2 linked regions of the Thiocapsa bogorovii genome follow. The protein of the gene in region 2 binds, or shares a complex with, the protein of the main gene of each other region. Links are inferred from orthologs where the notes say so. Each region holds a gene or a part of one and is shown on either strand. Other genes may lie near its edges. The genes, in order: moaE and moaD.

Region 1 (7,712 bases), 2.4 Mb from region 2 along the record:
CACCGCAGGCGCCCGTCAGAGATAGAGCAGCGAGGCCACCAGGAAGAACACCAGGACCGCAATGATGTCGTTGCCGGTGGTAATGAAGATGCCCGTGGCCATCGCCGGATCGATCCGAAAGTGGTGGAGGATCAGCGGAACGGCCGCACCCATGGTCACGGCGAGGAGTGTTACCACCGTCAAGGCCACGCCTGCGGTCAGCGCCAAGCGTATCGGATCGGCAACACCCACCAAGGGCCCCACGACGAGCACGATCCCGGCGAGGATCAGCGCAGCGATCGACCCGTTCAGCAAGGCGCCGAGCATCTCCTTGACGAGACGCCATGGCAGATCGCCGATCCAGAGGGTGCCGGTCGCAAGGCCCTGGATGGCAACGGTCGCGGCCTGAATACCCGCGTTGCCGGCCATCGACATCACGATCGGGATGAAGCTCGCAAGGATGGCCGCGGCAGCGATCTCCGCCTCGTAGGAGCTGATGATGCTGCCCGAGACGAGCGCACCGACCAGCCCGGCGAGCAACCAGGGGAGGCGGTTCTTCACGATGCCGAGCACCGGGTCGTCGGCTCGCGCGTCGGGGGAGACACCGCTCAGCAGGCGCACGTCTTCGTCGGCCTCGTCGCGGACCACGCGCTGCAGCTCGTCCGCGGTGATGCGTCCAAGCAGTCGGCCGTCGGCATCCACCACCGGTACCGTGATGAGGTCGTTCTCCCGGGTGACGCGCACGACCTCTTCTTGATCCATGTCCGAGCTGACGGCTACGAGATCGGTGCGCATCACCCGGTCCACCTGCGCATCGCTCGGGCGCAGCAGCAGGTCGCGAAGCTTCAGATAGCCGAGGAGCTTGCGGTCTGCATCCACGACATACACCGCCGAGAGTTTCTTGATCAGATCGGCGCGACGGCGCACCTCGGCCACGACCTGCCCGACGCTCCAGTCAGGCGGCACCGCAACCAGCTTGCGAGTCATGATGCTGCCGGCGGAGTCTTCCTGATACGCCTTGAGCTCGCGGACGGCATCGGCATCGCGCAGTTGCGGGATGAGCCGCTCCTGGACCTCTTCGGGGAGCTCGGTCAGGACCTGAACCACCTCCTCTGCGTCCCGGCCGTCAAGGATCTCGGCGAGGCGCTCGATCGTGGCGTCTTCGAGCAAGACCGCGCGAAAATCGCTGTTGAGTCCAGCAATCACCTTTGCGGCCGGTCCGGCCGGCAAGACCAAAAACAGCTTGCGCGCGCGTTTCAAGGGAAGCTGCACGAGCAACTCGACGATGTCGCGCGGGTGCCAGGTTCGCAACAGACGGCGAATCTCGTCGCGCTCGCCTGCCTTGATCATGCGCCCGATGGCCTTGACCACGGGGCGGTTGACGTCAAGGGACTCGCCCGGACGGCCGCGGATCCAACGCAGCCGAGGCGCTTCAGTGTTCACTGTCATGGCTGAGGCGGTCCCGGGTAGGATGGCTGATCTGAAGTTCCGAAGGCTCGAAATCGGCCGGAGTGTGGCAACACCGGCGGATCAAATCAAATCCGGCCGAGGTGTACCGAGCACACATGGGTTTTTCAGAACGCAGGGTACGTCCCGCGCGCGCCGAGACAAGGCGCGCCGACAAGGCGTAGCGGTCACTCCGGCGCGGATGCGCAACGCCGGCTAGGCGTGCGCGGGGCGTGCAATGCATCGGAAAACGCAGGTGCGCTCGGTATATCATGCCGCATCGAAGGTGTCGCCCGGGCCGGCACGCGCGATTGCCGACGCGGAGCCGGTCATAGCCACAAGTGGCGGAAGGAGGGTTCTCAATGTCCGAGTTGCATGTCGAGTGCCGCACGGGAGCGGATCTGATCGCCGACTTGCCGGCGCTGGCTCGCCTGCGCATCCGTGTCTTCCGTGAGTACCCCTATCTCTACGAGGGTGACGCGGAATACGAAGAGCGCTATCTGCGGACCTATGCCGAGGCACCGGACGGACTCGTCGTACTGGTGCGCGACGGCGCTCGGGTGGTGGGTGCCTCGAGCGCTCTGCCGCTTGCGGCCGAGCCCCCGAATGTGGTCGAGCCCTTCAGGACGCACGGCTATGCGCCCGAGCGGATCTTCTACTACGGCGAATCGGTCCTGCTGCCGGAGTACCGAGGGCTAGGGCTCGGCCGGCGCTTTTTCGACGAGCGCGAGGCCCATACCCGCAGACTCGGCCGATTCGACTTCGCCTGTTTCTGCGCCGTGGAGCGACCCACCGACCACCCGCGACGTCCAGCGGATTATCGCCCGCTCGACGGCCTTTGGGAGAAACAGGGCTTCGTGAAACAACCGCAGTTGCGCACGACCTTCTCCTGGCGCGATCTCGACGAGACCGAAGAAACGCCTAAACCGATGGTGTTCTGGCTCAAGCGCCTTGACTGAGACACAAGACAGGACCCATGTCCCAAACCACCGCACCTCGTCGGGATTGGATCCCGCAAGGCATTGCCTTGGCCCTGATCGCCTTGCTCGGCACCCTGCCCTTTTGGCTGACCGATCTGGACATTCAGGCCGCCGCGCTCTTCTATCACCCGGAGGCGGACGACCCTTGGTACGAGGCTCAAGCACCGCTGTGGTCCTTCCTCTATGTCGCCTCGCCGCTCTTGACCGGCTTCGTCATGCTCGGCGGACTGCTGGTTCTCGGTGCCGGGGCGGTCTGGAAGTCGTTCAGGCAGCTGCGCTGCTACGCGATCCTGTTGATCGCCGCGACCGTGCTGGGACCCGGTCTGATCGTCAACGGTGTCTTCAAGGACAACTGGGGGCGGCCAAGGCCGCACCAGATCGAGCAGCTCGGCGGAACACGCGACTATATTCCTCCGCTCGCGATCTCCGAGCACGGCGACGGAAAGTCCTTCCCCTGCGGGCACAGCTCGATCGGCTACATGCTCGGTGTCTTCTTCATCATTTGGCGCAGACGCAGGCCGGTGCTCGCCTGGACGGCGCTGGCCGGCTCGCTCGCCTTCGGCACCCTGCTCGGGATCGGGCGGATCGCGGCGGGCGATCACTTCCTCTCGGACGTGATCTGGTCAGGGGTTATCGCCTACGGGATTGCCTGGGGGCTTTACTATTTCGTCCTGCGCATCCCGCGGCGCGAGGCCGCCGAGGCGGCGGCACCGCCCTCGCCGATGCCCGAGTTGCGACGTCCGAAGCTCACGGCGGTGATCTATATGCTCGTCGCAGCCCTGATGATCGGGGCCATGCTGTTGGCCACACCGCTGAAGAACGTCCAGATCCAATGGGTCCGGCCGGGCGATTTCGATCCGCCGCCCAAGGTCCTTCGCCTGGTCGCCGATCAGGCTTACGTGATCCTCTTCTGGCCGGGCGGGGCGCACCGCACGGCCGAGATGCGCTTGGAGGCGCGCGGATTCGGGCTGCCCTGGAGCAAGGTCGAATCCGAAGTCACCAATGACCACCGGATGCTGACCTATCGGATCAGCCATCAGGGGATCTTCACCGAGAAGGACACCAAAATCGTCATGGGGATCGTCGCGAACGACTGGGATCGGGTCGAGGTTCGGATCGACTCCGGCGACATCCGGCTCCATCCCTCTCAGGACCCGCTTCCCGAGCTCGACCTGCAGACGGGAGACGGCGAGGTGATCCGAGTCGACCCCTGAGCGGCGAGTTGCGCAGATACCGAGCACACGTTTTACCGACCGACAACCACCTGCGAGGATCGCAGTCTTGACCACAAACGGGGCGAAGCCGTGCCGCAAACCGAACCCTTGATCCGCTTCATCCGCACGACCGCCGCGGACATCCCGGCGGACGTGACCCTCACGCTCACGTTGGAGCAGCGGACTCGCTGTCGGCTGCGCGTCATGCTCGACGACGGTCGGGAGGCCGGACTCTTCCTGCCGCGGGGCACCGTTCTGCATCATGGGGACGCGCTGATCGCCGAAGACGGATTGGTCGCACGCATCATCGCGGCACCCGAGCCTCTTTCGCGGGTCGAGAGCGCAGACCCGTTGCTGCTCGCGCGCGCCTGTTATCACCTCGGCAACCGACATGTCCCTCTGCAGATCGACCCCGGGCGCCTCAGCTACCGACAAGATCAGGTCCTCGACGAGATGGTGCGCGGTCTCGGTCTCGAGGTCAGCCTCGTGGATGCCGGATTCGAGCCCGAGTCCGGTGCCTACGGCGGTCAGGGTGCGGATCATTCCGGCCATGCACACGAGCACTGAGGGGGCCCTGCCCTTATTGCGCCTGCTGCACCTGGTCAGCCCCTCGCTGCCCGTCGGCGGCTTCACCTACTCGCAGGGCATCGAATGGGCGGTGGAGAACGGTTGGATCCGCGATGCCGACGACCTGGAGGCATGGATGGCCCACCAACTGCGGAGCGCCCTTCCTGACCTGGACCTCCCGCTCTTGGTGCGGATGCAGGCTGCGACGCTTGAGCGCGATCAAGCGGTGATGTCCGGTTGGGTGGACATCCTTTTAGCCGGTCGAGAAACGGCCGAGCTGCGGCGCGAGGAGTCGGACCGCGGACGCGCGCTCGCCGATCTGATCATCGCCTGGGGGCTGGAAGACGCGCTCGCGTGGAAACCGCAGCTCGCCCGGAGTCAGACCGCCGGCTTCGCCTTCGCGGCGGCATCATGGCGGATCGAGCCGCGCGACGCGGCGACGGGCTATGCCTGGAGCTGGCTCGAGAATCTCGTCCTGGCCGGGATCAAGCTTGTACCCTTGGGACAGACGCGCGGCCAACAGACTCTGGCGCGCCTGGCAACGCTCATCCCGAGCGCCGTCGTTGCGGCCCTAGAGGTCGCGGACGAGGAGATCGGCACCTCGACACCGGCCCTCGCGATCGCGAGCTCCGCTCACGAGACCCAATACACTCGCTTGTTTCGTTCCTGAAGGAGACACCATGGTCGATGCAACACCCCTGCGCGTCGGTGTCGGCGGTCCCGTCGGCTCCGGCAAGACAGCCCTGCTGGATGCGCTTTGCAAGGCGCTGCGAGACCGCTACCAGTTGGCGGTGGTCACTAACGACATCTATACGCGCGAAGACGCCGAGTTCCTGATCCGTTCGCAAGCCCTGCCGGTCGAGCGCATCGTCGGCGTGGAAACCGGCGGCTGTCCGCATACCGCCATTCGCGAGGACGCATCGATGAACCTGGCAGCGGTGGAGGATCTGCAGATCCGCTTCCCGGATCTCGATCTCGTCTTCATCGAGAGCGGCGGCGATAACCTCGCCGCGACCTTCAGCCCGGAGCTCGCGGATCTGACCATCTATGTGATCGACGTCGCCGAGGGCGAGAAGATCCCGCGCAAGGGTGGGCCCGGCATCACCCGCTCGGACCTCCTCGTCATCAACAAGATCGATCTGGCGCCCTACGTAGGCGCATCGCTGGAGGTTATGGAGCGCGACTCCAAACGCATGCGCGGCGAGCGGCCGTTCGTCTTCACGAATCTGCGCACCGGCGAGGGACTTGAGCGGGTTCTCGACTTCATCGAGCATCAAGGGATGCTCGGGGCTTAAACCGCGCCCGGCGCAATGTGCGATATTTTTGGATGGGATCAGCCCCGGCGGACTTTGCAACCGCTGGAGTCGGCGCGGTTTAAGATATTAAAAAATACATTGTTTTAAACCGCATCATTCTACGGGCTGTCGACGCGCCATGGGTTAGGTTGACGTCCGAGAAGAAGCATTTCGACTGCGCATGCCCGGAAGAAGGGCGAATTCACTCGCCCCTACGGATCGGTGGATCCCTCCGCCCAGCGCCGTGCCGCTTCATCGTCCGTCACGCGTGCATCGACCCACCGTTCGCCCTGCGCGGTTTGCTCCTTCTTCCAAAAGGGCGCGCGGGTCTTGAGGTAGTCGATCAGAAACTCGCAGGCACGAAAGGCCTCGCCGCGGTGCCGACTGCTGACACCCACGAACACGATCGGATCCTGCGGCCTCAGTTCGCCGACCCGATGCAGGATGCTGATGTCCTCAAGATCCCAGCGTTGCGCGGCCTCCTCGGCGATCGCGCCGAGTGCCTTCTCGGTCATCCCCGGATAGTGCTCCAGGGTCATGGCGGCCACCTCGACACCTTCGTTGATGTCGCGCATCAAGCCGACAAAGGTGACCACGGCGCCGACCTGCGGCTTGCCGCGGGAGAGAATTTTTTGCTCCTCCGCAATGTCGAACAGATCGCGTTGAACTCGAATGCGTTGCATGTCCGGTTTCTCCGACGCTGGTCACCGGGGCTCGTCCGCGGCCTTAACGGTCCACTCGGCAGGGGTATCCGCGGGATTCTATACTTCTGAAGGCAAACGTTTGGCCCGGACCCTCACCGGTTTTTGCTCCGGGTGGGGCGTCGCCCCCGCGGAGGAAACTGCTCAGCGGCGAATCATGCTTGATAGCGTCATCCGAGTCCCTGTTTCGGTCGACCATCCACCAAGAGGAAACGACGATGAACTGGAAAGAACAACTCGACAAAGCGGTTGCTGCGGTGAAAGAGGCCGCTACCAGCGAGAACGCACGGGATATCGCGGGGAGGGCAAAATCGGCGGCCATCGGTCTGGTCGACAAGGTCAAGACCGGCGCGGTCGATGCCGCCGATGCCTTCGTCGAGGCCAATCGTGATCCCTCCGCGCTTTCGGTGCGCTTCCTGAACGCCGACCTGACCGTGCTCTCGCCCGCGGAGGGCATCTCGATCACCAGACCGGATGCGGCCACCCTTGTGGTCGACGATGGTACGGGGAATGGCCTTGTCATCAACGCGGGGGCCGATCCCGCCTATGTTGCCGAGACCATTGGAACCGTCGCCAGGCTGAGCGGCAATACCTTCGACTTGGGTCAGGAAGACGGTATCAACGTCGTCGTGACCAAATTCTGATCGGTCCGAGTCGCGAGGCGCCGAAGCGCCTCGCGATGATCATTCAACGATGCCTCCGCTCATCTCGCGAATCGCCGGGTGGCCCCGCCGTGTCATCCACTGGCTCTGTAGCGGGCGAGCCGACTACGCCGCCTTCCAGAGGCGCAAATCGACACGGGCCCACCGCGCACGACGCACGCTCTGTCTGTTTGTCTGGAGCGGTGCCGCCATCTTGATGCTGCTTTGCCCGAGCCCGGGCTGTATCGCGACCTTCATCCTGATCGCGACGTTCGTGAGCTTCTCGCTCTTGGACGAACATGCTTAATCCTCGGTTACCCGATCGGTGCCACGCCCATCAGGACCTTGTGCAGCCAGAACATGAAGAGGAAATAGAGCCCGATGCCGCCGATGATCGCAATCGCGTCGTTCACCTGGTTGGGAGGCGCGCCGTAGACGGTCGGGGTTGTGCGGCGCTTCAGCGAGATCCGGTCGGCGACCGCCCAGGCGAGGAAGGTTCCGAACAACAGGACGTCGGGGAGCGTTCCGTTGGCCAGCAGATGGGCCGTCGCCCAGATCTTCACCGCGAGCAACATCGGATGCTTGGTCGCGGACTGGATCCGACCGGGAAGATAGGCAGCCAACAGCAGCGGAAAGACCGGCACCATCAACAACAGGCTGATATGCCGCATCCAGACCGGCGGTTCGTAAACGATGACGGGCGACAGGCGAGCGGCCCCGTATCCAGAAACGATCAAATAAAACCCGATCAGGGCCATGAGCCCATAGACGGCTTTCCATGGGATCTCGCCGAATCGCGCGACCAGGTCGGTCCGCCACTGACTGTTGATGATGGACACCGAATGAATCCCGAGAAACAGGATCAAACCGAGGACGAGTACTGCCATCC
Region 2 (16,738 bases):
CCTGGAAGGGCGCGATCGGCGCCGGCCAAGAGATGCCGCGCTCGTCGTGATGTTGCTCGATCGCCGCGGCGACGACCCTCGACACCCCGATCCCGTAGCAGCCCATGGTGAGCGTGGTGGCGCGCCCGTCCTCGCCGAGCACGTTCGCCTTCATGGCCTGGCTGTATTTACGACCTAGCTGGAAAATGTGTCCGACCTCGATCCCGCGCGCGATGCGAAGATGGCCCGAGCCATCCGGGCTGGGGTCGCCGTCGATGACGTTTCTCAGATCCGCGACCTCGGGAAGCGGCAGATCACGGCCCCAGTTCAAACCGAACCAATGCTTGCCGTCCTGATTGGCCCCGGCACTGAAATCTCCGGTCACCGCGACGCTGCGATCCACGATGGAGGGGATCCGCAGATCCTTCGGTCCCAGCGATCCGGGGCCCGCGCCGATCGCCTCGCGGATCTCGGCCTCGCTCGCCATGCGAAGCGGCGCCGCGACCGAGGGAAGCTTCTCGGCCTTGAGTGCGTTGAGCTCGTGATCGCCGCGCACCAGCAGAGCGATCAGAGTGGACCCACTCTCTGCGGAGGCGGCGACGACCAGGGTCTTGACCGTACGCTCGATCGGCTGAGAGAACTGCTCGACCAGATCCGCGATGGTGCGTGCGTCGGGCGTGTCGACCAGGCGCACGGTCTCCTGCGGGGCCGGGGCGACTTTGGCCAAGGCGAGGGCCTCGGCCAGCTCGACGTTGGCCGCATAGTCGCTGCTGTCGGAGAAGGCAATGGCGTCTTCGCCCGAGTCCGCCAGGACATGGAACTCGTGCGAGGCGTTGCCGCCGATGCTGCCGGTGTCGGCTAGGACCGGGCGGAAATCGAGTCCGCACCGACTGAAGATGCGGCTGTAGGCCGCGTGCATCTGCCGGTAGGTGTCTTCGAGCGATGCATCGTCGAGATGGAAGGAATAGGCATCCTTCATCAGGAATTCGCGCGCGCGCATCACGCCGAAGCGCGGGCGGATCTCGTCGCGAAACTTGGTCTGGATCTGATAGAAGTTGATCGGGAGCTGCTTGTAGCTCTTCAGCTCGTTGCGGGCGAGGTCCGTGATGATCTCCTCGTGCGTCGGGCCGAAACAGAAGTCGCGCTGGTGGCGGTCGCGCAGACGCAGCAGCTCGGGGCCATAATGGTCCCAACGGCCGGATTCCTGCCACAGCTCAGCCGGTTGCACCGCGGGCATGGAAACCTCCAGGGCACCGGCGCGGTCCATTTCGTCACGGACGATGCCTTCGACCTTGCGTAGAACCCGCAGCCCCATCGGCAGCCACGTGTAGAGCCCGGCGGCCAGCTTGCGGATCATGCCGGCACGCAGCATCAGGCGATGACTGGCGATCTCCGCGTCGGACGGGGTCTCTTTGAGGGTCTGTATCGGGAACTGAGAGGTGCGCATCGGGAGGGATTTCGGCGGCGTAAAGGCGCGAAGTGTATTGTTCAAACAGTGTCGAAACAACCGCGTCATGCCGATCCCGGCGGGACTGCGGCGCAAGTCCGGTCGATCGGCGGGTTCGCGGGATGTCGGATCCCTCTCTATACTTGCCGAATCCGCTGTAGGCTGGCGCTGGACAATCCATAGCTCAATTCAGCCGAAATCCGAATCGGGTTTGGCACCCGCGGGAGCCGAGCGCGAGATGACAACGGGAGTGGATGATTCGAGTCGCATGCAGACGACGCCCTCCGAAAACCGGCGCACCCAACGACGCATCACCGTGCGCATCCCGATCCAGGTCTATTTGCCCGGCACGGATCAACCCATCACCGCCATGAACCAGGATATCTCCTGGGGTGGGGCGCAGTTTGTCGCGGTCTTGCCGGTCGAGGCCCTGTCCGGCACGCTGCGCCTGGTTTTCCCCTGGCGAGGGCGCGACAGGGTTGCGATCGAAGCGCGGGTGGTGCGAGCGCAGCGTCTGGAAGCCGGCCACTTTCAGGTCGCGGTTCGTTTTGCGAGCCTCTCGCCGAGGAGTCAGTCCAGGCTGGAGAAACTGCTGCAGATGCTCGACGTGGCGGACGGGGCGGCCGAGTCGCCACCGGCCCCGCTTGTGCGCGAGCTCGAGGTTGCGGTCGACGAGGTCGGCGCCATGCGCGAGATGCTCGAACAGATCGGATCCGGGCGCCTGAGCATCACCGTGTTCGAGGCCTATCAAGCGGGTCAAAGCATCCGCTTGGCGATTCGTGGTGCTGACGCCCTGCCGAGCCTTCGCTTGAGAGCCCGCGTGCTCGAGGTCTCGCGGGTGAAGGTCGAAGGGTTCGCCCAATCGGAGCTCTTTGCGCTTGCGCTCGGATTCGAGCATCCGCCGACTGCGATCACGGCCTTCGTGGAGCTGCTGATCGCACAGCTCCCGCCGGTCTGGAAAGACCCGGAATCCAGCTTCGCGGGTGCTCCGGATTGGCTGCGCGCCATGCATTTGGCCAGACCGACGGAGGATCTCGCCCTCGGCGATCAACAAAGTGATATCTCTGTCCTCGAGTCGCGCTATCCCGACGTCTTGAGGAGTCTCGCGTGGGCTTGGGGAGACCCGGAAGCATTCGACCTGGCGTTCCAAGACCTGACGTTGGGCGACCGCGTCGAGCCGGGTGGTTGGCCCGAGGATGCATGGGACGAGCTGGGTCTTCTCCAGGATGTTCACGACAGCGCCTACGGACCCCCTGCGACCCGGCTGAGTTCGCTGCGACCGACGCGTTGTCGTTGAGTCGGTGCGGCGACCGGGCGCCTCGGGCGCGCTTCGATCCGCGCCGTGCCTCGGTTCGGCGCCTTGCTTGACCGGTCGCGTCGATCGCGGTACCTTCGACCGCTTTTCAACCCTGTTGGGACTGATCGGAGGTCACCGAGGTGGCACTGTCTGAAGCGCAATCCGTAGGGGCTGAGTCGAAACGGCCGGAGCGGAGGGGTGTTGAGCTGAGCGGGGCCGAGATCGTCGTCCAAGCGCTCGCAGACGAGGGCGTCGAGTTTGTCTTCGGCTATCCCGGCGGCGCCGTGCTGCACATCTACGACGCCCTGTTTCGCCAGGAGTCCGTCAAACACATCCTCGTGCGTCACGAGCAGGGCGCCTCCCACGCGGCCGACGGTTTCGCGCGCGCAACCGGCAAGTGCGGCGTTTGTCTGGTGACGTCCGGCCCCGGTGCAACCAACGCGGTCACCGGGATCGCGACGGCGTATATGGACTCCATCCCGATGGTGATCCTGACGGGTCAGGTGCCGACACCCGTCATCGGCAGCGATGCCTTCCAGGAGGTCGATACTGTCGGTATCACCCGACCCTGCGTGAAGCACAACTTCCTGGTCAAGGACGTGCGCGAGCTCGCCGTGACCATCCGCAAGGCCTTCTATATCGCGATGAGCGGTCGGCCGGGACCTGTGGTCGTCGACATTCCCAAGGACGTCACGGACCCGAACATCAAGATCCCGTACGACTATCCCCGCGACGTCAAGATGCGTTCTTACAATCCGGTGCTCAAAGGGCATCCGGGGCAGATCCGCAAGGCCGTCGATCTGATCCTTCATGCCAAGCGACCTGTCTTCTACACCGGCGGCGGAGTGGTGCTCGGCGAGGCATCGGCGCAGCTGACGGATTTCGTCCGCACAACCGGTTTTCCCGTCACCAGCACCTTGATGGGGCTCGGCGCCTATCCGATGACCGATCCCCAGTTTATCGGCATGCTCGGGATGCACGGCACCTACGAGGCCAACATGGCGATGCACGAGACCGACGTCTTGATCGCCATCGGCGCGCGCTTCGATGATCGGGTCACCGGCAAGATCGAGCACTTCTGCCCGCATGCGAAGATCATCCATGTCGACGTCGATCCCTCCTCGATCTCCAAGAACGTGAAGGTCCATGTTCCGATCGTGGGGCAGGTGGCGAACGTGCTGTCCGACATGCTCAAGCTCTATCGCGAGCTGGCCCCGCGCTCCGACGAGCAACCTGTTGCCGATTGGTGGGCCAAGATCGCGGAGTGGCGTGGCGTGGATTGTCTGCAATACGACCGCAACAGCGCCGCCATCAAGCCGCAGTTCGCGGTCGAAACGCTCTACAAGGTGACCGACGGGGATCTTTATCTGACCTCGGATGTCGGGCAGCATCAGATGTTTGCCGCCCAGTTTTATCCCTTCGACAAGCCGCGGCGTTGGATCAACTCGGGTGGCCTGGGGACCATGGGCTTCGGTCTCCCGGCGGCGATGGGGGTGCAGTTGGCGTTTCCGGATGCGCAGGTTGCCTGCATCTCCGGGGAGGCGAGTATCCTCATGTGCATCCAGGAGCTTGCCACCTGTCTGCAGTACGGGTTGCCCGTGAAGGTAATCCTGCTCAACAACGGCTACATGGGGATGGTGCGTCAGTGGCAGGAGTTCTTCTACGAGAGCCGCTACTCGAACTCCTATGTCGATGCCCTGCCGGACTTCGTGAAGCTCGCCGAGAGCTTTGGGCACGTCGGCATGCGTGTCGACCGCCCGGCCGATCTGGAGGCCGCGATGACCGAGGCGTTCGCGATGAAGAATCGCCTCGTGTTCATGGACGTCATCGTGGATCCGACCGAGAACGTCTACCCGATGATCGCCGCCGGCAAGGGCCATCACGAGATGCACCTGGCCCCGAGTCTATCGGATCGCGAGTTGGCTTAGATCGCGTCCCGAGCGAAAGAGATCTTAAGACATGAGACACATCATTGCCGTGCTGCTGGAGAACGAGGCGGGTGCACTCTCGCGCGTCGCCGGGCTCTTCTCGGCCCGTGGCTACAACATCGAATCACTGACCGTTGCTCCGACAGACGATCCGACCCTCTCGCGGATGACCCTGGTGACCACGGGCAACGACGATGTGGTCGAGCAGATCAAGAAGCAATTGAACAAGCTGATCGACACCGTAAAGCTGCTCGACCTCTCCGAGGGTCCGCACATCGAGCGCGAGATGATGATGATCAAGGTGCGCGCCGAGCGGCAGGACCGCGAGGAACTCAAGCGCCTGACCGAGATTTTCCGTGCCAAGATCATCGATGTGACCGATACGAGCTATGTCATCGAGTTGACGGGGGCATCCAAGAAGCTCGACGCCTTCATCGGCGCCGTGCCTGAGGGGCTCATCGTCGAGGTTGTCCGCTCGGGGCCCACCGGCATCTCGCGCGGCGACAAGGGTCTCACCATTTAAACCGCGTCCGTGTTCGACCCAGGGTGAGAGATGAGCCGGTTTCCCGTGAATCGGGTCTGTCGCCTGTCCTTAGCCTTTGTGGCGGACGCGGTTTAAATCTTTACTTTTTTGGGATTGAGCTGCTTGCGCGGTTGCGGTTCGCTTTAACGAATCGGACCTGACTGAGTGCCTGAAGGCCGTGCGTAGACCGATCCGCCTCATTGATCTCCAGCTGAAGGATTCACTCCAATGACCATCAACGTGTATTACGACAAAGACGCCGATCTCTCTCTCATCCAGGGTAAGCAGGTCGCGATCATCGGTTACGGCTCGCAGGGTCATGCCCATGCCAATAACCTCAAGGATTCCGGCGTGTCGGTTGTGGTCGGTTTACGGCCCGGTTCGGCCTCTGCGGCCAAGGCGGCCAATGCCGGGCTCGAGGTCCGCTCGATTGAAGAAGCAGTGAAGGGTGCAGACGTGGTGATGATCCTGGCGCCCGACGAGCATCAGGCCGCCCTGTATCGCGAGCAGGTTGCACCCAACATCAAGCAGGGCGCGGCGCTCGCCTTCGCCCATGGCTTCAACGTTCATTTCGGCCAGATCACGCCCCGCGAGGATCTCGACGTCATCATGATCGCGCCCAAGGGTCCGGGGCATCTGGTGCGCTCCACCTACACCCAAGGCGGCGGCGTGCCCAGCCTGATCGCGGTCCATCAGGATGCAACCGGTCAGGCCCGCGACATCGCGCTGGCCTACGCTTCGGCCAACGGCGGCGGGCGAGCCGGCATCATCGAGACCAACTTCCGCGAAGAGTGCGAGACCGATCTTTTCGGCGAGCAGGTCGTGCTCTGCGGCGGGTTGACCTCGCTGATCAAGGCCGGTTTCGAGACCCTGGTCGAGGCCGGTTATGCGCCCGAGATGGCCTACTTCGAGTGCCTGCACGAGGTCAAGCTGATCGTCGACCTCATCTACGAGGGCGGCATCGCCAATATGCGCTACTCGATCTCCAATACGGCCGAATACGGTGATCTGACGCGCGGTCCGCGGATCATCACCGACGAGACCAAGGCAGAGATGAAGCGCATCCTCGGCGAGATCCAAAACGGTCAGTTCGCCAAGGAATTCATCCTCGAAAACCAGGCCGGCGCGGCGTCGATGAAGGCCATGCGCCGACTCGGCGAAGAGCATCAGATCGAAGAAGTCGGCGAGCGGCTACGCGACATGATGCCCTGGATCCGGGAGAAGAAACTGGTCGACAAATCCCGCAACTGATCGACTCTGCTCTTGCTTGGTTTCGGGATCCGATCAGTCGGATCCCGAAACAGACGAAAGGCCATGCCCCCGCTGGGTGCATGGCCTTTTTGAATCACGTCGATATTGTTTTCCTGTGTGTATCCCGGACTCGCCTGTAGCGGTTCCTTCAATATGCGCTCGCTTCGGTTCGTGAAATCATCAATTCTGTGCGTTCACCGAAAGCCTCGGTGCACCGTTCCGACCGCTCATCGCCGATGCATGATCGCTGTCGACGGGATCTATCCGTGTTTGGCTCGGAAGATAGGTCGACGGCAACGCCATCCCGAGCATACATCCATAGAAAAACGACCACCCCGCCATCGCACCGAACAACTGATACGTGTACGTCATGACACTGCTCCTATCGAGCGACGCGATCGTAAGGACGCCTTTTCGTCGCTTGCTCTCGGCCGCGATCGGCAGGTCGAGCGGTGGAAGCTGTCCCGGTTGATGGGGCGATCGACTCTGACTCCGCTGTTCCTGTCCCTGTGACTAGAGCGTACGTCAGCGAGAGGAATGCAATCGGGACCGAGGTCTCGTTTCCGATGGGGACTTCGCTGTCGGGCGGGACCTCCGACCGATGCACATGGGTCTGAAGAAAAGTGCACGAATCGAGCGCTTGACGCAGCGGACACTCATGCAGAGGCCCTTCGAGCCGAGGGTTCCGGGCGCGACAGGCGGAGCACCGACATCACAGGGGCAATCGAACACACTACGCCCCGTACGATCGATCAGTTCATGTTGATCCGGCGTGCGCGCTCTATCCGCCGGTGACCGGCGGGAAAAGTGCGATCTCGTCGCCGTCTTTGATCCGCGTGTCCGGCCGAGCGATCTCTTGATTCACTGCGACCAGTACGGATTCGCTTTCGCCCAATGCCGTCGACCAGGGCTCGCCGCGCGCGCGCAGGTGTGAGAGGAGAGCCGCAACGGATTCGATGTTTTGCGAGACATCCATGTGCTCCCGCGCCAGTCCAAGGCGCTCTCTGAGCCGAGCGAAATACAGGATATCGATCATGTTGTCGTCCGATGCTAAACCGCGTCTGGGGCGGCCTGCGCAGTTGTTGGATTGGATCGGCTACGGCTGAAACCAGGCGTACCGCGGCAGACGCGGTTCAGCCGAAGAGACCTTTGAACGGGAGGAAGTCCACGAGATCGCCTTTGCGGATCACACGTCCCTCCGGGATTTCGACCAGACCGTCCGCCCAAGCGACGGAGGAGAGTACGGCGGACGAGCGGCTTGGGAAGACCGAAAGCTCCGGATTGCCGTCTTCGGCGGTCTGAATGCGCGCACGGTGAAACTCCCTGCGCGTGTCCGGGCGTGACCAGTCGAATCCGGCGCGCACCTGGAGGGTGAAAGGGGCGAGATCCCCGGCGATACCTTGCTGCCGTCTGATCACCGGGATGCCGAAGAGACAAAAGGTCACGAACAGCGAGACCGGGTTACCTGGACTGCCGATGAAGGGCGTAGTGCCGATCCGACCGAAGGCCAGCGGCTTGCCGGGGCGGATCGCGATGGTCCAAAGCTCGAGCGTGCCCACACGCTCGAGCGCGGTCTTGATGTGATCTTCTTCGCCGACCGAGACGCCGCCGCTGCCGACGATCAGATCGGCCTGTGCTGCTCCGTTCAGCAACGCCTGCTCAGTGGCTGACAGGGTGTCCTCGACGATGCCCAGATCCACAACGTCGCAGTCGAGTTGGTCCAGCAACCCGAACAGCGTGAAGCGGTTGGAGTTGTAGATCTGCCCGGGACCGAGCGCTTCACCCGGCATCACCAACTCGTCGCCGCTTGAGAAGACGGCGACGCGCAGACGTCGATACACGCGGATCCGCGCGGCGCCGACCGAGGCGGCCAGCCCCAGATGCTGGGGCGCAAGACGAGTGCCCGCGGCGATGACCTCGGCGCCGGTACGGATGTCCTCGCCGAGACGGCGGATGTTCGCGTTGGCTTTGCAGTCGAGCGGGACTTGGACCCAGCCCTCCTTGGCCTCGCAACTCTCCTGGACGACGACGGTGTCGCACCCTTCCGGGACCGGCGCACCCGTGAAGATACGCGCCGCCGTGCCGGGTTCGAGAGCGGTCCCGGTGGCGCCGGCGGGGATCCGCTGAGCCACGCGCAGGCGCCCGCCGGCGGGCGCCAGATCCGCATGACGAATCGCATAGCCGTCCATCGCGCTGTTGTCCCAGGCGGGGACGTCGATCGTGCTCGTGACCGGCTCGACCAGCACGCGTCCGAGACCCTCGGCGATCGCGACGGTTTCGGTCCCGTCGACGGGTTCGACACGTGCGAGCAGGCGTTGGAGTGCCTGTTCCTTGGTCAGCGCCGCACGTTCGGGCGGGTCGTAACCGCAAGGATCCATGCTCATTATCAGCGCTCCAGCAAGCGCGGCATGAGCTGCGCGAAGTTGCACGGCTGCGTGCGGCTGTCCAGCTGCGCCAGCAGGATGCGATCCCAGGCGGTTCGGCAGGCACCGCTAGACCCCGGCAAGCAAAAGATGAAAGTCCCGTTGGCGAGTCCGCCGAGTGCGCGTGACTGTAAGGTAGAGGTGCCGATCTCCTCGAGCGAAAAGCTCCGGAACAGCTCGCCGAAACCCTCCAGCGGCTTGTCCAGCAGGGGCGCAACGGCTTCGGGCGTGCTGTCTCGACCGGTGACGCCGGTACCTCCGGTGCTCAGGACAACCTGAATCTCGGGGTCGGCAATCCATTCGGAGAAGACCGCGCGTAACCGGTAGATGTCGTCCGGGACGATCCGCTTGGCCATGACCCGGTGTCCGGCCGCCTCGGCGCGCTCAACCAAGAGTCGTCCCGAGGTGTCGCTGTCTTCGGTTCGACTGTCCGAAACGGTCAGAACGGCGATCTTTAGGGGCAGAAATTCTTGGTTTTTGAAGTGCTCGGGCATAGCATTGTCCTGTGCGGCGTGTCGTGATTGTCGCTCTGTATCCGGTCTTGTTGCATTGTATTCGGATGACACCTTCATGATCAGCACCGGAACATTGATGCTCTGCAAGGCGCTCCTGACCGCGGGAGCAATCATGGGCTTCCTGCTTCGGGAGCTCTGGTTGTTGCGTCGGATGAAACGCGAGGACAAGGCGCGCAAGGAAGAGCCGCCGGGCGCGTCCGGCACGACCGACCGTTGAGTGAAGCGCTGGATATGGCGACATCTTTCGCCCCCCGAGATCCGTCCGAAGACCCTCGCGAGGGCCTTCGCACGGCGCTGGTCGATCGTTCACGACTCCGGCCTGTCGCCGCATCCCGTCCCGAAGAGTGCCGATTGTAGCGTGCATGCGAGCTGGCGACCTTCGCAGAAATCCGGAGGTCGCGCCAGCGCCCCGCATCAAAACGACTGGACCTCGAGTTGGCAGGCAGCGAGAAAATCCTTGCGCATCAGGAGCCCCATCAGACGGTCACGATCGTCTACGACCGGCATGCTGCGCCCGCCGTGGTTCCTGAACGCGGACATGATCTCCGAGAAACCGGCGAGCTCGGTCACGGTCACCGCCGGGGCCGTCATCATCGTGCTTGTCGGCGTTTCGTGACAGCATTCGGCGAGACGGTCGTGGTGTTCGAACAATCGGGGAAGCAGCTCCAAAAAGCTATCCGCCCCGAGTCGCTTGAGAATATCCGTCTCGGTCAGGATCCCGCTGACCCGTCCGCCGTCTGCGACCACCGGAAGCGCCTTCACGCCTTGCCGCACGAAGAGTCCGGCCGCTTGCTCAAGCGGTGTCGTCGGATGCAGCGGTTGGATCGGCGAGCGCATGAGATTCCTCGCACACATGCGGCTGTTCATGCGCTCCACGGCGTGGGCATGAGCGAGGTGATAGATGGTTCTGAAGTCCGTCGTCGTGATGTCGATGTAACCGGGGATTTCCCGCATCGCATCCAGGATATCGGCGTCCGAAAGCGCGAGCTCCAGGATCTCGTCGATGCTGTCGTCGTCGGGTTCGTGAAAGGGACGAAGATGGTTCTCTGTCATCTGATGACCCCCGAATGATCGGCTTCATCGCCGCAGGCGTGGCTCATTAAGCGTCGATCATGCTCAAGTCGCCTTGAGACAGGTCAATCCGGTGACCTCCTGCGATGTTCGAGCGCTGGGCTTGGCGCCGGTTCGGACCGGGCGGCGTCCATTCCCAGCACCTGCCGGAGAAGCTGTCGCGAGCGTTCGGCGATCGAGGTCTGCGAGAGGTCCCGCTCCGCAAACAAGAGGTCTCGAGCAGCCCGCCGATCCTGGTAGATGACCTGCTCAGGCGTCGGGTTGAAGGGCTGCTCCAGGCTGATTCGGGCGATCCGTCCAAGATTCACACCGCGACCGTCGTCGAGCAGGATCAGGTGCGGTGCGAGACCCCGCACCGGGTCCGGTTGAGGAAACTCCAGGATGTCGAGCAGGATGTAGGGCTGTCCGGTCTGGCGAATCCCGAGTTGGATCTGGGTCGGCTCGAGCTCGACGAGAAAGATGGTCTGTCCCACGGCGCCGCGCAAGCGTTCGATTTGCCCCGCGTACGCGGAACTCGGCCAAATGTGTCCGGCGACGTCTTCGTTCATCGATCAATCGCCGCGCGGCTGTTCCGCTCGCGGCGGGGCAACCCGACGCCGCCGATTGATGGCGTCATCCGCACGGCCACGGTGCGGATCGCGCACCTCCGAGGTCGCCGTAAGTCCGTCGATGCGCAAGCGAAATCAGAGGCGGATGGTCGCCCCAGTGTCAAGTGAAGATAATCCACGATACGTTGCCTCGATGCGCCCTCGTCGCTTGGGAATTGGCGGTTCCAGGACCACGAGTCAACAGTTGGGTTGAAACCTCTCATGGGCGCGAGGCGACCCGATCGTGGCTTCGATGGTCAGGCTTGATATGGGTCAAGGTCCTCGTCGCGCCTCGAGATTCAAATCCGGGTCATCGGGTTCCCGCGGTTGTGGACCAGGTCGTACGCGCTCGCGATCCGCACCGCAGTCACATCGACATACCCGGTACGCAAGCCAACCGGAGGCATGCTTTGAGCCTGATGGCCTACGTCCGAAAGATGCGCGGGACCACCCGCGGAAGTCCGCCGCGGGTGAGCGATCAGGAGGTCTTCTGGTCCTGGATCGGCGCCTTTCTCGGGATCGGTCTGGTCGGTTGGGTCCATCAGGCGTTCTTCTCGGAGATCGACCTCACGCTCACCATCGGCTCGCTCGGTGCATCCGCGGTCCTGCTCTACGGGGCGCCGCGCAGTCCATTGGCCCAGCCTCGCAATCTGGTCGGCGGTCACGTCATCTCGGCGCTGGTCGGCGTGACCAGCTGGAAGTTGCTTTCTGCAGACCCCTGGCTGGCCCAATCGGTGGCCGTGGCGACGGCCATCGCGCTGATGCATCTGAGCAAGACCCTACACCCGCCGGGCGGCGCAACCGCGTTGATTGCCGTGATCGGCTCCGACGAGATTCATGCGATGGGCTATGACTACGTGCTGATTCCGGCAACACTCGGACCGCTGCTCCTCTTGGCGGTAGCCCTCCTCGTGAACAACATCCCGGCAACACGTCGTTATCCGGAGAACTGGATATGAGAGGATCCGGGTCGCGTCTTGCGAGGGATTTCGGGATTGATTGCAAGACCCGCTTCTAATCCGAATCCGAGGATAGCCAATGCTGTTCGGCCGTCGCATTACGCGCGAGAAGAGGACCATCGCCGCCATGATGGCGATCTACTGCCGGGATCATCACCCGGGCCACGAGGGACGATGCGCCGAGTGCGTCGCGATGCTCGATTACGCGCATCGCCGTCTCGACACCTGCCCTTTCCAGGAAGAAAAGCCGGCCTGCAATCTCTGCGAGGTGCACTGCTACAGCGCCCTGATGCGCGAGCGGGTCCGCGATGTGATGCGCTATTCGGGCCCGCGCATGCTATGGCCTCATCCGATCCTGAGTCTCGGGCACATCCTCGACAAGTTCCGTCCCGCGCCGACGTTGACGAAGACGCGTGCACGGATCGACGAGGCCCGATCGGACAGATCGTCCGAGTGATGCACGAGTGTCCCGAAGCCGCCTCAGCCGGGTCGCCCGTCCGGTCGGGGCGCGAACAACATGGGTGCATGAACCCATAGAAAGAGTCCGAAAGCGAGGATCCAGCAGAGCCCCGCGCTCATCAGCCAAACGTGGTAACCGGCCGGGTAGATGAGCGGTGCGAGACCGCGCAGGCCGGCGGCGAGGTTGATGAGTATGAAGGCAACGACAGTCAGGCGAGCGGCCTGCATCACACGTCCCGTGTGGCCGACGGCCACGCGAGCCATCATCCCGAGCGTCACCACGCCGATCGCCCCGATGGTCAGGGTGTGCAATGCGCCGCGAGCGGGCAGGGTGGTGAAGGCGGGGAGTCCGTCCAGGATCAGGCCGACCGCAAGCCAGAGTAGACCCACATAAAGCACCGTCAACATGGGGGTTGTCCAGATCCGTCGGTCGTACCAGCCGGCGATCCGCACCAGAAGCACCAGGCCCAACGCGATCGCGAAGGCGCCCGCCTGAGGTCCGTAGGGTTGGATGAGGTCCGCGCACAGGAGTGCCGCGGCAAGGAGGAAGGTCAGCCGCTCGACGAACGGAAAGCTGTGCGGTTTGGCGCCGGTGATCCCGCGTTCGATGAAGAAGGGCATCACCCGGCCCGAGACCAGCAGCATCGTCAGGATAACCACGTCGAGCATCAGACGATGACCTCGCGCCGCTCCGCCCGGAAGGAAGCCGAGCACATCCAGATGGACCAGCGCGCTCGCGAGTGTCATGCCGGCGAACAGCAGCAGAAAGACGCGGTTCACCGGGTTGGGGCCGAACCACAGCGGCCGTCGCAGTGCGAAAGCCAGCACCGGGAAGAAGGCAACATCCGTCAGCGCGACCACCAAGGGCGGCAGCCCGAGCCAGGGCATCAGGCGCCCGGCCAGCCAGAGCGCCACCAACCCCGCGAGTGCCGGGCCGGTCGGTGTGTCCATGCCGCTCCAGTTGCGCACGGCGGTCAGCAGAAAACCGGCAATGACTGCCGCCAGATAACCGAACAGCATCTCGTGAGCGTGCCAGGCCGGCCCTGCGAGATAGCCGGGCTGAGGAAACCGCCCCGTCAACATCGCGAGCCAGACCAGAACAGACAGAAGGGCGGCGATCCCGGCGGCCAGGAAGAAGGGCCGGAAGCCGAGCGCAAGCACGCTGATCGGTCTCTTGGTCTTTGTAAGCGAATCGACGCGCATCGGGGTGGTTGTCCTTGTCGGTGGTCGGCGCAAGCTGGAGCGAGTGCGTGGGTTGAACCGGCGTCCGGGCGTCGCGGGGTCATGGTGTGCTGTCGCAACAAGGCACCGTAGCGATGGCCTGTCGGTGCGTCCTTGACGTGGGTCAAGATGATGCGCCGGCCCGGGGGTGAGGCGAGGAGGTCTTGTCGTGACTCCGGCCATCGCGGCTGTGGCGCAAAGCGCCACCAGGCATGCGTGTCACCGCAGAGCGGGTGTCAAGAGCTGATGGATGAGGGCAGGGGCGGTCCCCTGAGCGAGGTCTGCGCGTGATCGGTTCGGGACGACGTCGCGCGGTAACCCCTCGGCGTTTGGTCTGGATCGGCATCGGTCATTTGCGCTCTAATCCGGCCATGAACGACACCACCGCGAACGAATCGACTGCCGCTCCGGATGCAGAGGACGGTCGGCTCGGGCTCGACGCCCCGGCGCGAGCCCTCCTCGAACGCATCCCCCAAAGCCCCGGCGTCTACAGGATGCTCGATGCCGATGGCACCGTGCTCTATGTCGGCAAGGCCAAGAACCTCAAGCGCCGGGTCTCGAGCTATTTCAGTCGGGCACTGACACGTCGTCTTCAGGTGATGGTGAGCCAGATCGCCGACATCGAGGTCACGGTGACCCGCACCGAGGGCGAGGCGTTGCTGCTCGAGAGCAACCTCATCAAGTCCTTGCGCCCGCGTTTCAACGTCCTGCTGCGCGACGACAAGAGCTATCCCTTCATCTACCTCAGCACGCAAGACGACTTTCCGAGACTCGCCTTCTATCGAGGGCCGCGCAAATCCAAAGGCCGCCTCTTTGGCCCCTATCCGAGCGCCTGGGCCGTGCGCGAGACCCTTCAGCTGCTGCAGAAGCTGTTCCCGGTGCGCCAGTGCGAAGACAGCTTCTTCAACAACCGCTCCCGACCCTGTCTGCAATATCAGATCAAACGCTGCAGCGGCCCTTGTGTCGGACTGGTTAGCCGCGAGGAATACGCCGAGGACGTTGCCCACACCATCCAGTTCCTCGACGGGCGCGCCGAGGAGGCGATCGCCGATCTCGGACGCGGCATGGAGCAGGCCGCCGCCGCGCTCGAGTTCGAGCGCGCCGCCGTCCTGCGTGACCAGATCGCGACCCTGAGCCGCATCCAGCAGCGCCAATACGTGAGCGGGGAGGGTGGCGACCTCGACATCATCGCCTGCGCCCAAGCGGGCGGGACGAGCTGCGTACAGGTCTTCTTTATCCGGTCCGGGCGCAACCTCGGCAACAAGGCCTTCTTTCCGAAGACACCCGACGACACCGACGATGCGACCCTCCTGGCCGGATTCCTGGCCCAATTCTATGCCGACAAGCAGATCCCCCCCGAGCTGGTGGTCAGCGTCGAGCCGGAGGAGCGCGTGCTCTTGGAGACGGCGCTCTCGCAACGCGCCGAGCGGCGCGTGCACATCAAATGGCGAGTGCGTGCCGAGCGTGCCCGCTGGCTCGAGATGGCTCGCGGCAATGCCGAGGTCGCGCTCAAGTCGAGGCTCGGCAGCCAGGCCGGTTACGGGCGCCGCATCGAGGCACTGCGCGATGCGCTGGATCTACCCGAGCGGCCCCAGCGCATGGAGTGCTTCGACATCAGTCACACCCAAGGCGAGCGCACCGTCGCCTCGTGTGTGGTCTTCGACGGCGAAGGGCCGCGCAAGTCCGATTACCGACGCTTCAATATTGAGGGCATCACCCCCGGCGACGACTACGCGGCGCTCCACCAGGCCCTAACACGGCGCTATACCCGGGTCAAGCAGGGCGAGTACCCGATCCCGGATATCCTCTTCATCGACGGCGGACGCGGCCAGATCCGCTCGGTCGGCGATGCGCTCCAAGAGCTCGGTATCGCCGGCGTACAGGTCGTGGGCATTTCGAAGGGGCCTGATCGTCGCCCCGGAACCGAGCTACTTTGGTTGTTGGACGTGGAGTCGCCGCTTATACTGCCGAGCGATTCCCCCGCCATGCATCTGGTTGAGCAGATCCGCGACGAGGCCCATCGATTCGCCATCACCGGTCATCGGCAGCGCCGTGCCAAGGCACGCACGACCTCGACGCTGGAAGGGCTCGCCGGGATCGGGCCGCGTCGTCGCCAGCGTCTTCTGAAGCAGTTCGGCGGCATCCGCGGTCTGGCCCGTGCAGGGGTCGAGGACATTGCCTGCGTGGACGGCATCGGCCGACAATTGGCACAACAGATCTACGACGCCTTTCACGAGGAGGCCGCGGGGCCCTGACGTATGTGGAATATCCCCAACCTTCTGACGATGCTCCGGATTGTCCTGATCCCGGTGTTCGTCGTCGTGTTCTATATCGAGGCACATTGGGCGCCCTATGTCGCCGCCGCGATCTTCGGCGCCGCTGCCTTGACGGACTGGCTGGACGGCTATCTCGCACGTCTCTGGGAGCAGACCTCGCCGCTCGGCGCCTTCCTCGACCCGGTCGCCGACAAGTTGATGGTCGCGGTCGCGCTCGTCCTGCTGGTCCAATACGACCCGCGCGTCCTTCTGGCGCTCCCGGCGATCGTGATCATCGGACGCGAGATCACGGTCTCCGCGCTCCGCGAGTGGATGGCCGAGATCGGCGCGCGCGCCAAGGTCGCCGTCTCGATGACAGGCAAGATCAAGACCACGGCACAAATGATCTCGATCGTGCTTCTGATCCTGCGCGAGACCGTCTTCGGACCCTGGGTCTATGAGTTGGGCGTCGTCCTACTCTACGTCGCGGCAGTCCTGACACTCTGGTCGATGGTGCTCTATCTGCGCGCGGCGTGGCCGAGCCTGTCCGGTCAGGTCGATGTCGATGGGCGCGATTGAAGCCCGTTGGGATCGGGTTCGGAGCGATCAGCGCCCCAGTGTCTCCAGCGTCCCTTCGCACCGCGGGAGGAGCCACATCCGGGGGTTGACAGCATCAAGAAAGGCACTAGAATACGCGGCTCCAAAGCGGGAATAGCTCAGTGGTAGAGCACAACCTTGCCAAGGTTGGGGTCGCGAGTTCGAATCTCGTTTCCCGCTCCAAATGATTCAAGACTTTAGAAGCCGGCTTCGCGCCGGCTTTTGT

Evidence for each region.
Region 1: the proteins of moaD (region 2) and moaE are in contact, whole or in part, in a crystal structure (PDB 1FMA), measured with the Escherichia coli proteins. The link is inferred for Thiocapsa bogorovii from one-to-one orthologs.

The regions. Positions count from the first base shown.
Region 1 is NZ_CP089309.1:2,736,148-2,743,859, forward strand. What follows is about bases 4,430-7,414. They hold moaE (molybdopterin synthase catalytic subunit MoaE), read right to left. Parts: upstream 6,165-7,414; coding sequence 5,694-6,164; downstream 4,430-5,693. Other genes in these bases: LT988_RS12380 (urease accessory protein UreF), read left to right, coding at 4,430-4,856; ureG (urease accessory protein UreG), read left to right, coding at 4,867-5,481; LT988_RS12395 (hypothetical protein), read left to right, coding at 6,401-6,826; LT988_RS12400 (hypothetical protein), read left to right, coding at 6,876-7,130; LT988_RS12405 (NnrU family protein), read right to left, coding at 7,138-7,414. In the rest of the region: mgtE (magnesium transporter), read right to left, coding at 16-1,428; LT988_RS12365 (GNAT family N-acetyltransferase), read left to right, coding at 1,788-2,384; LT988_RS12370 (phosphatase PAP2 family protein), read left to right, coding at 2,402-3,619; urease accessory protein UreE, read left to right, coding at 3,728-4,186; more of LT988_RS12380, read left to right, coding at 4,170-4,429; more of LT988_RS12405, read right to left, coding at 7,415-7,710. UniProt on the Escherichia coli protein: Converts molybdopterin precursor Z to molybdopterin. This requires the incorporation of two sulfur atoms into precursor Z to generate a dithiolene group. The sulfur is provided by MoaD.
Region 2 is NZ_CP089309.1:5,142,577-5,159,314, forward strand. What follows is about bases 5,835-8,712. They hold moaD (molybdopterin converting factor subunit 1), read right to left. Parts: upstream 7,462-8,712; coding sequence 7,207-7,461; downstream 5,835-7,206. Other genes in these bases: ilvC (ketol-acid reductoisomerase), read left to right, coding at 5,835-6,425; LT988_RS22950 (molybdopterin molybdotransferase MoeA), read right to left, coding at 7,559-8,712. Outside these bases: LT988_RS22920 (proline--tRNA ligase), read right to left, coding at 1-1,426; LT988_RS22925 (PilZ domain-containing protein), read left to right, coding at 1,695-2,723; LT988_RS22930 (acetolactate synthase 3 large subunit), read left to right, coding at 2,864-4,651; ilvN (acetolactate synthase small subunit), read left to right, coding at 4,683-5,174; more of ilvC, read left to right, coding at 5,409-5,834; more of LT988_RS22950, read right to left, coding at 8,713-8,809; moaB (molybdenum cofactor biosynthesis protein B), read right to left, coding at 8,812-9,342; LT988_RS22960 (hypothetical protein), read left to right, coding at 9,419-9,580; LT988_RS22965 (CBS domain-containing protein), read right to left, coding at 9,778-10,416; LT988_RS22970 (hypothetical protein), read right to left, coding at 10,500-10,982; LT988_RS22975 (HPP family protein), read left to right, coding at 11,441-11,980; LT988_RS22980 (nitrous oxide-stimulated promoter family protein), read left to right, coding at 12,060-12,437; LT988_RS22985 (NnrS family protein), read right to left, coding at 12,461-13,642; excinuclease ABC subunit UvrC, read left to right, coding at 14,032-15,915; pgsA (CDP-diacylglycerol--glycerol-3-phosphate 3-phosphatidyltransferase), read left to right, coding at 15,919-16,494. UniProt on the Escherichia coli protein: Involved in sulfur transfer in the conversion of molybdopterin precursor Z to molybdopterin.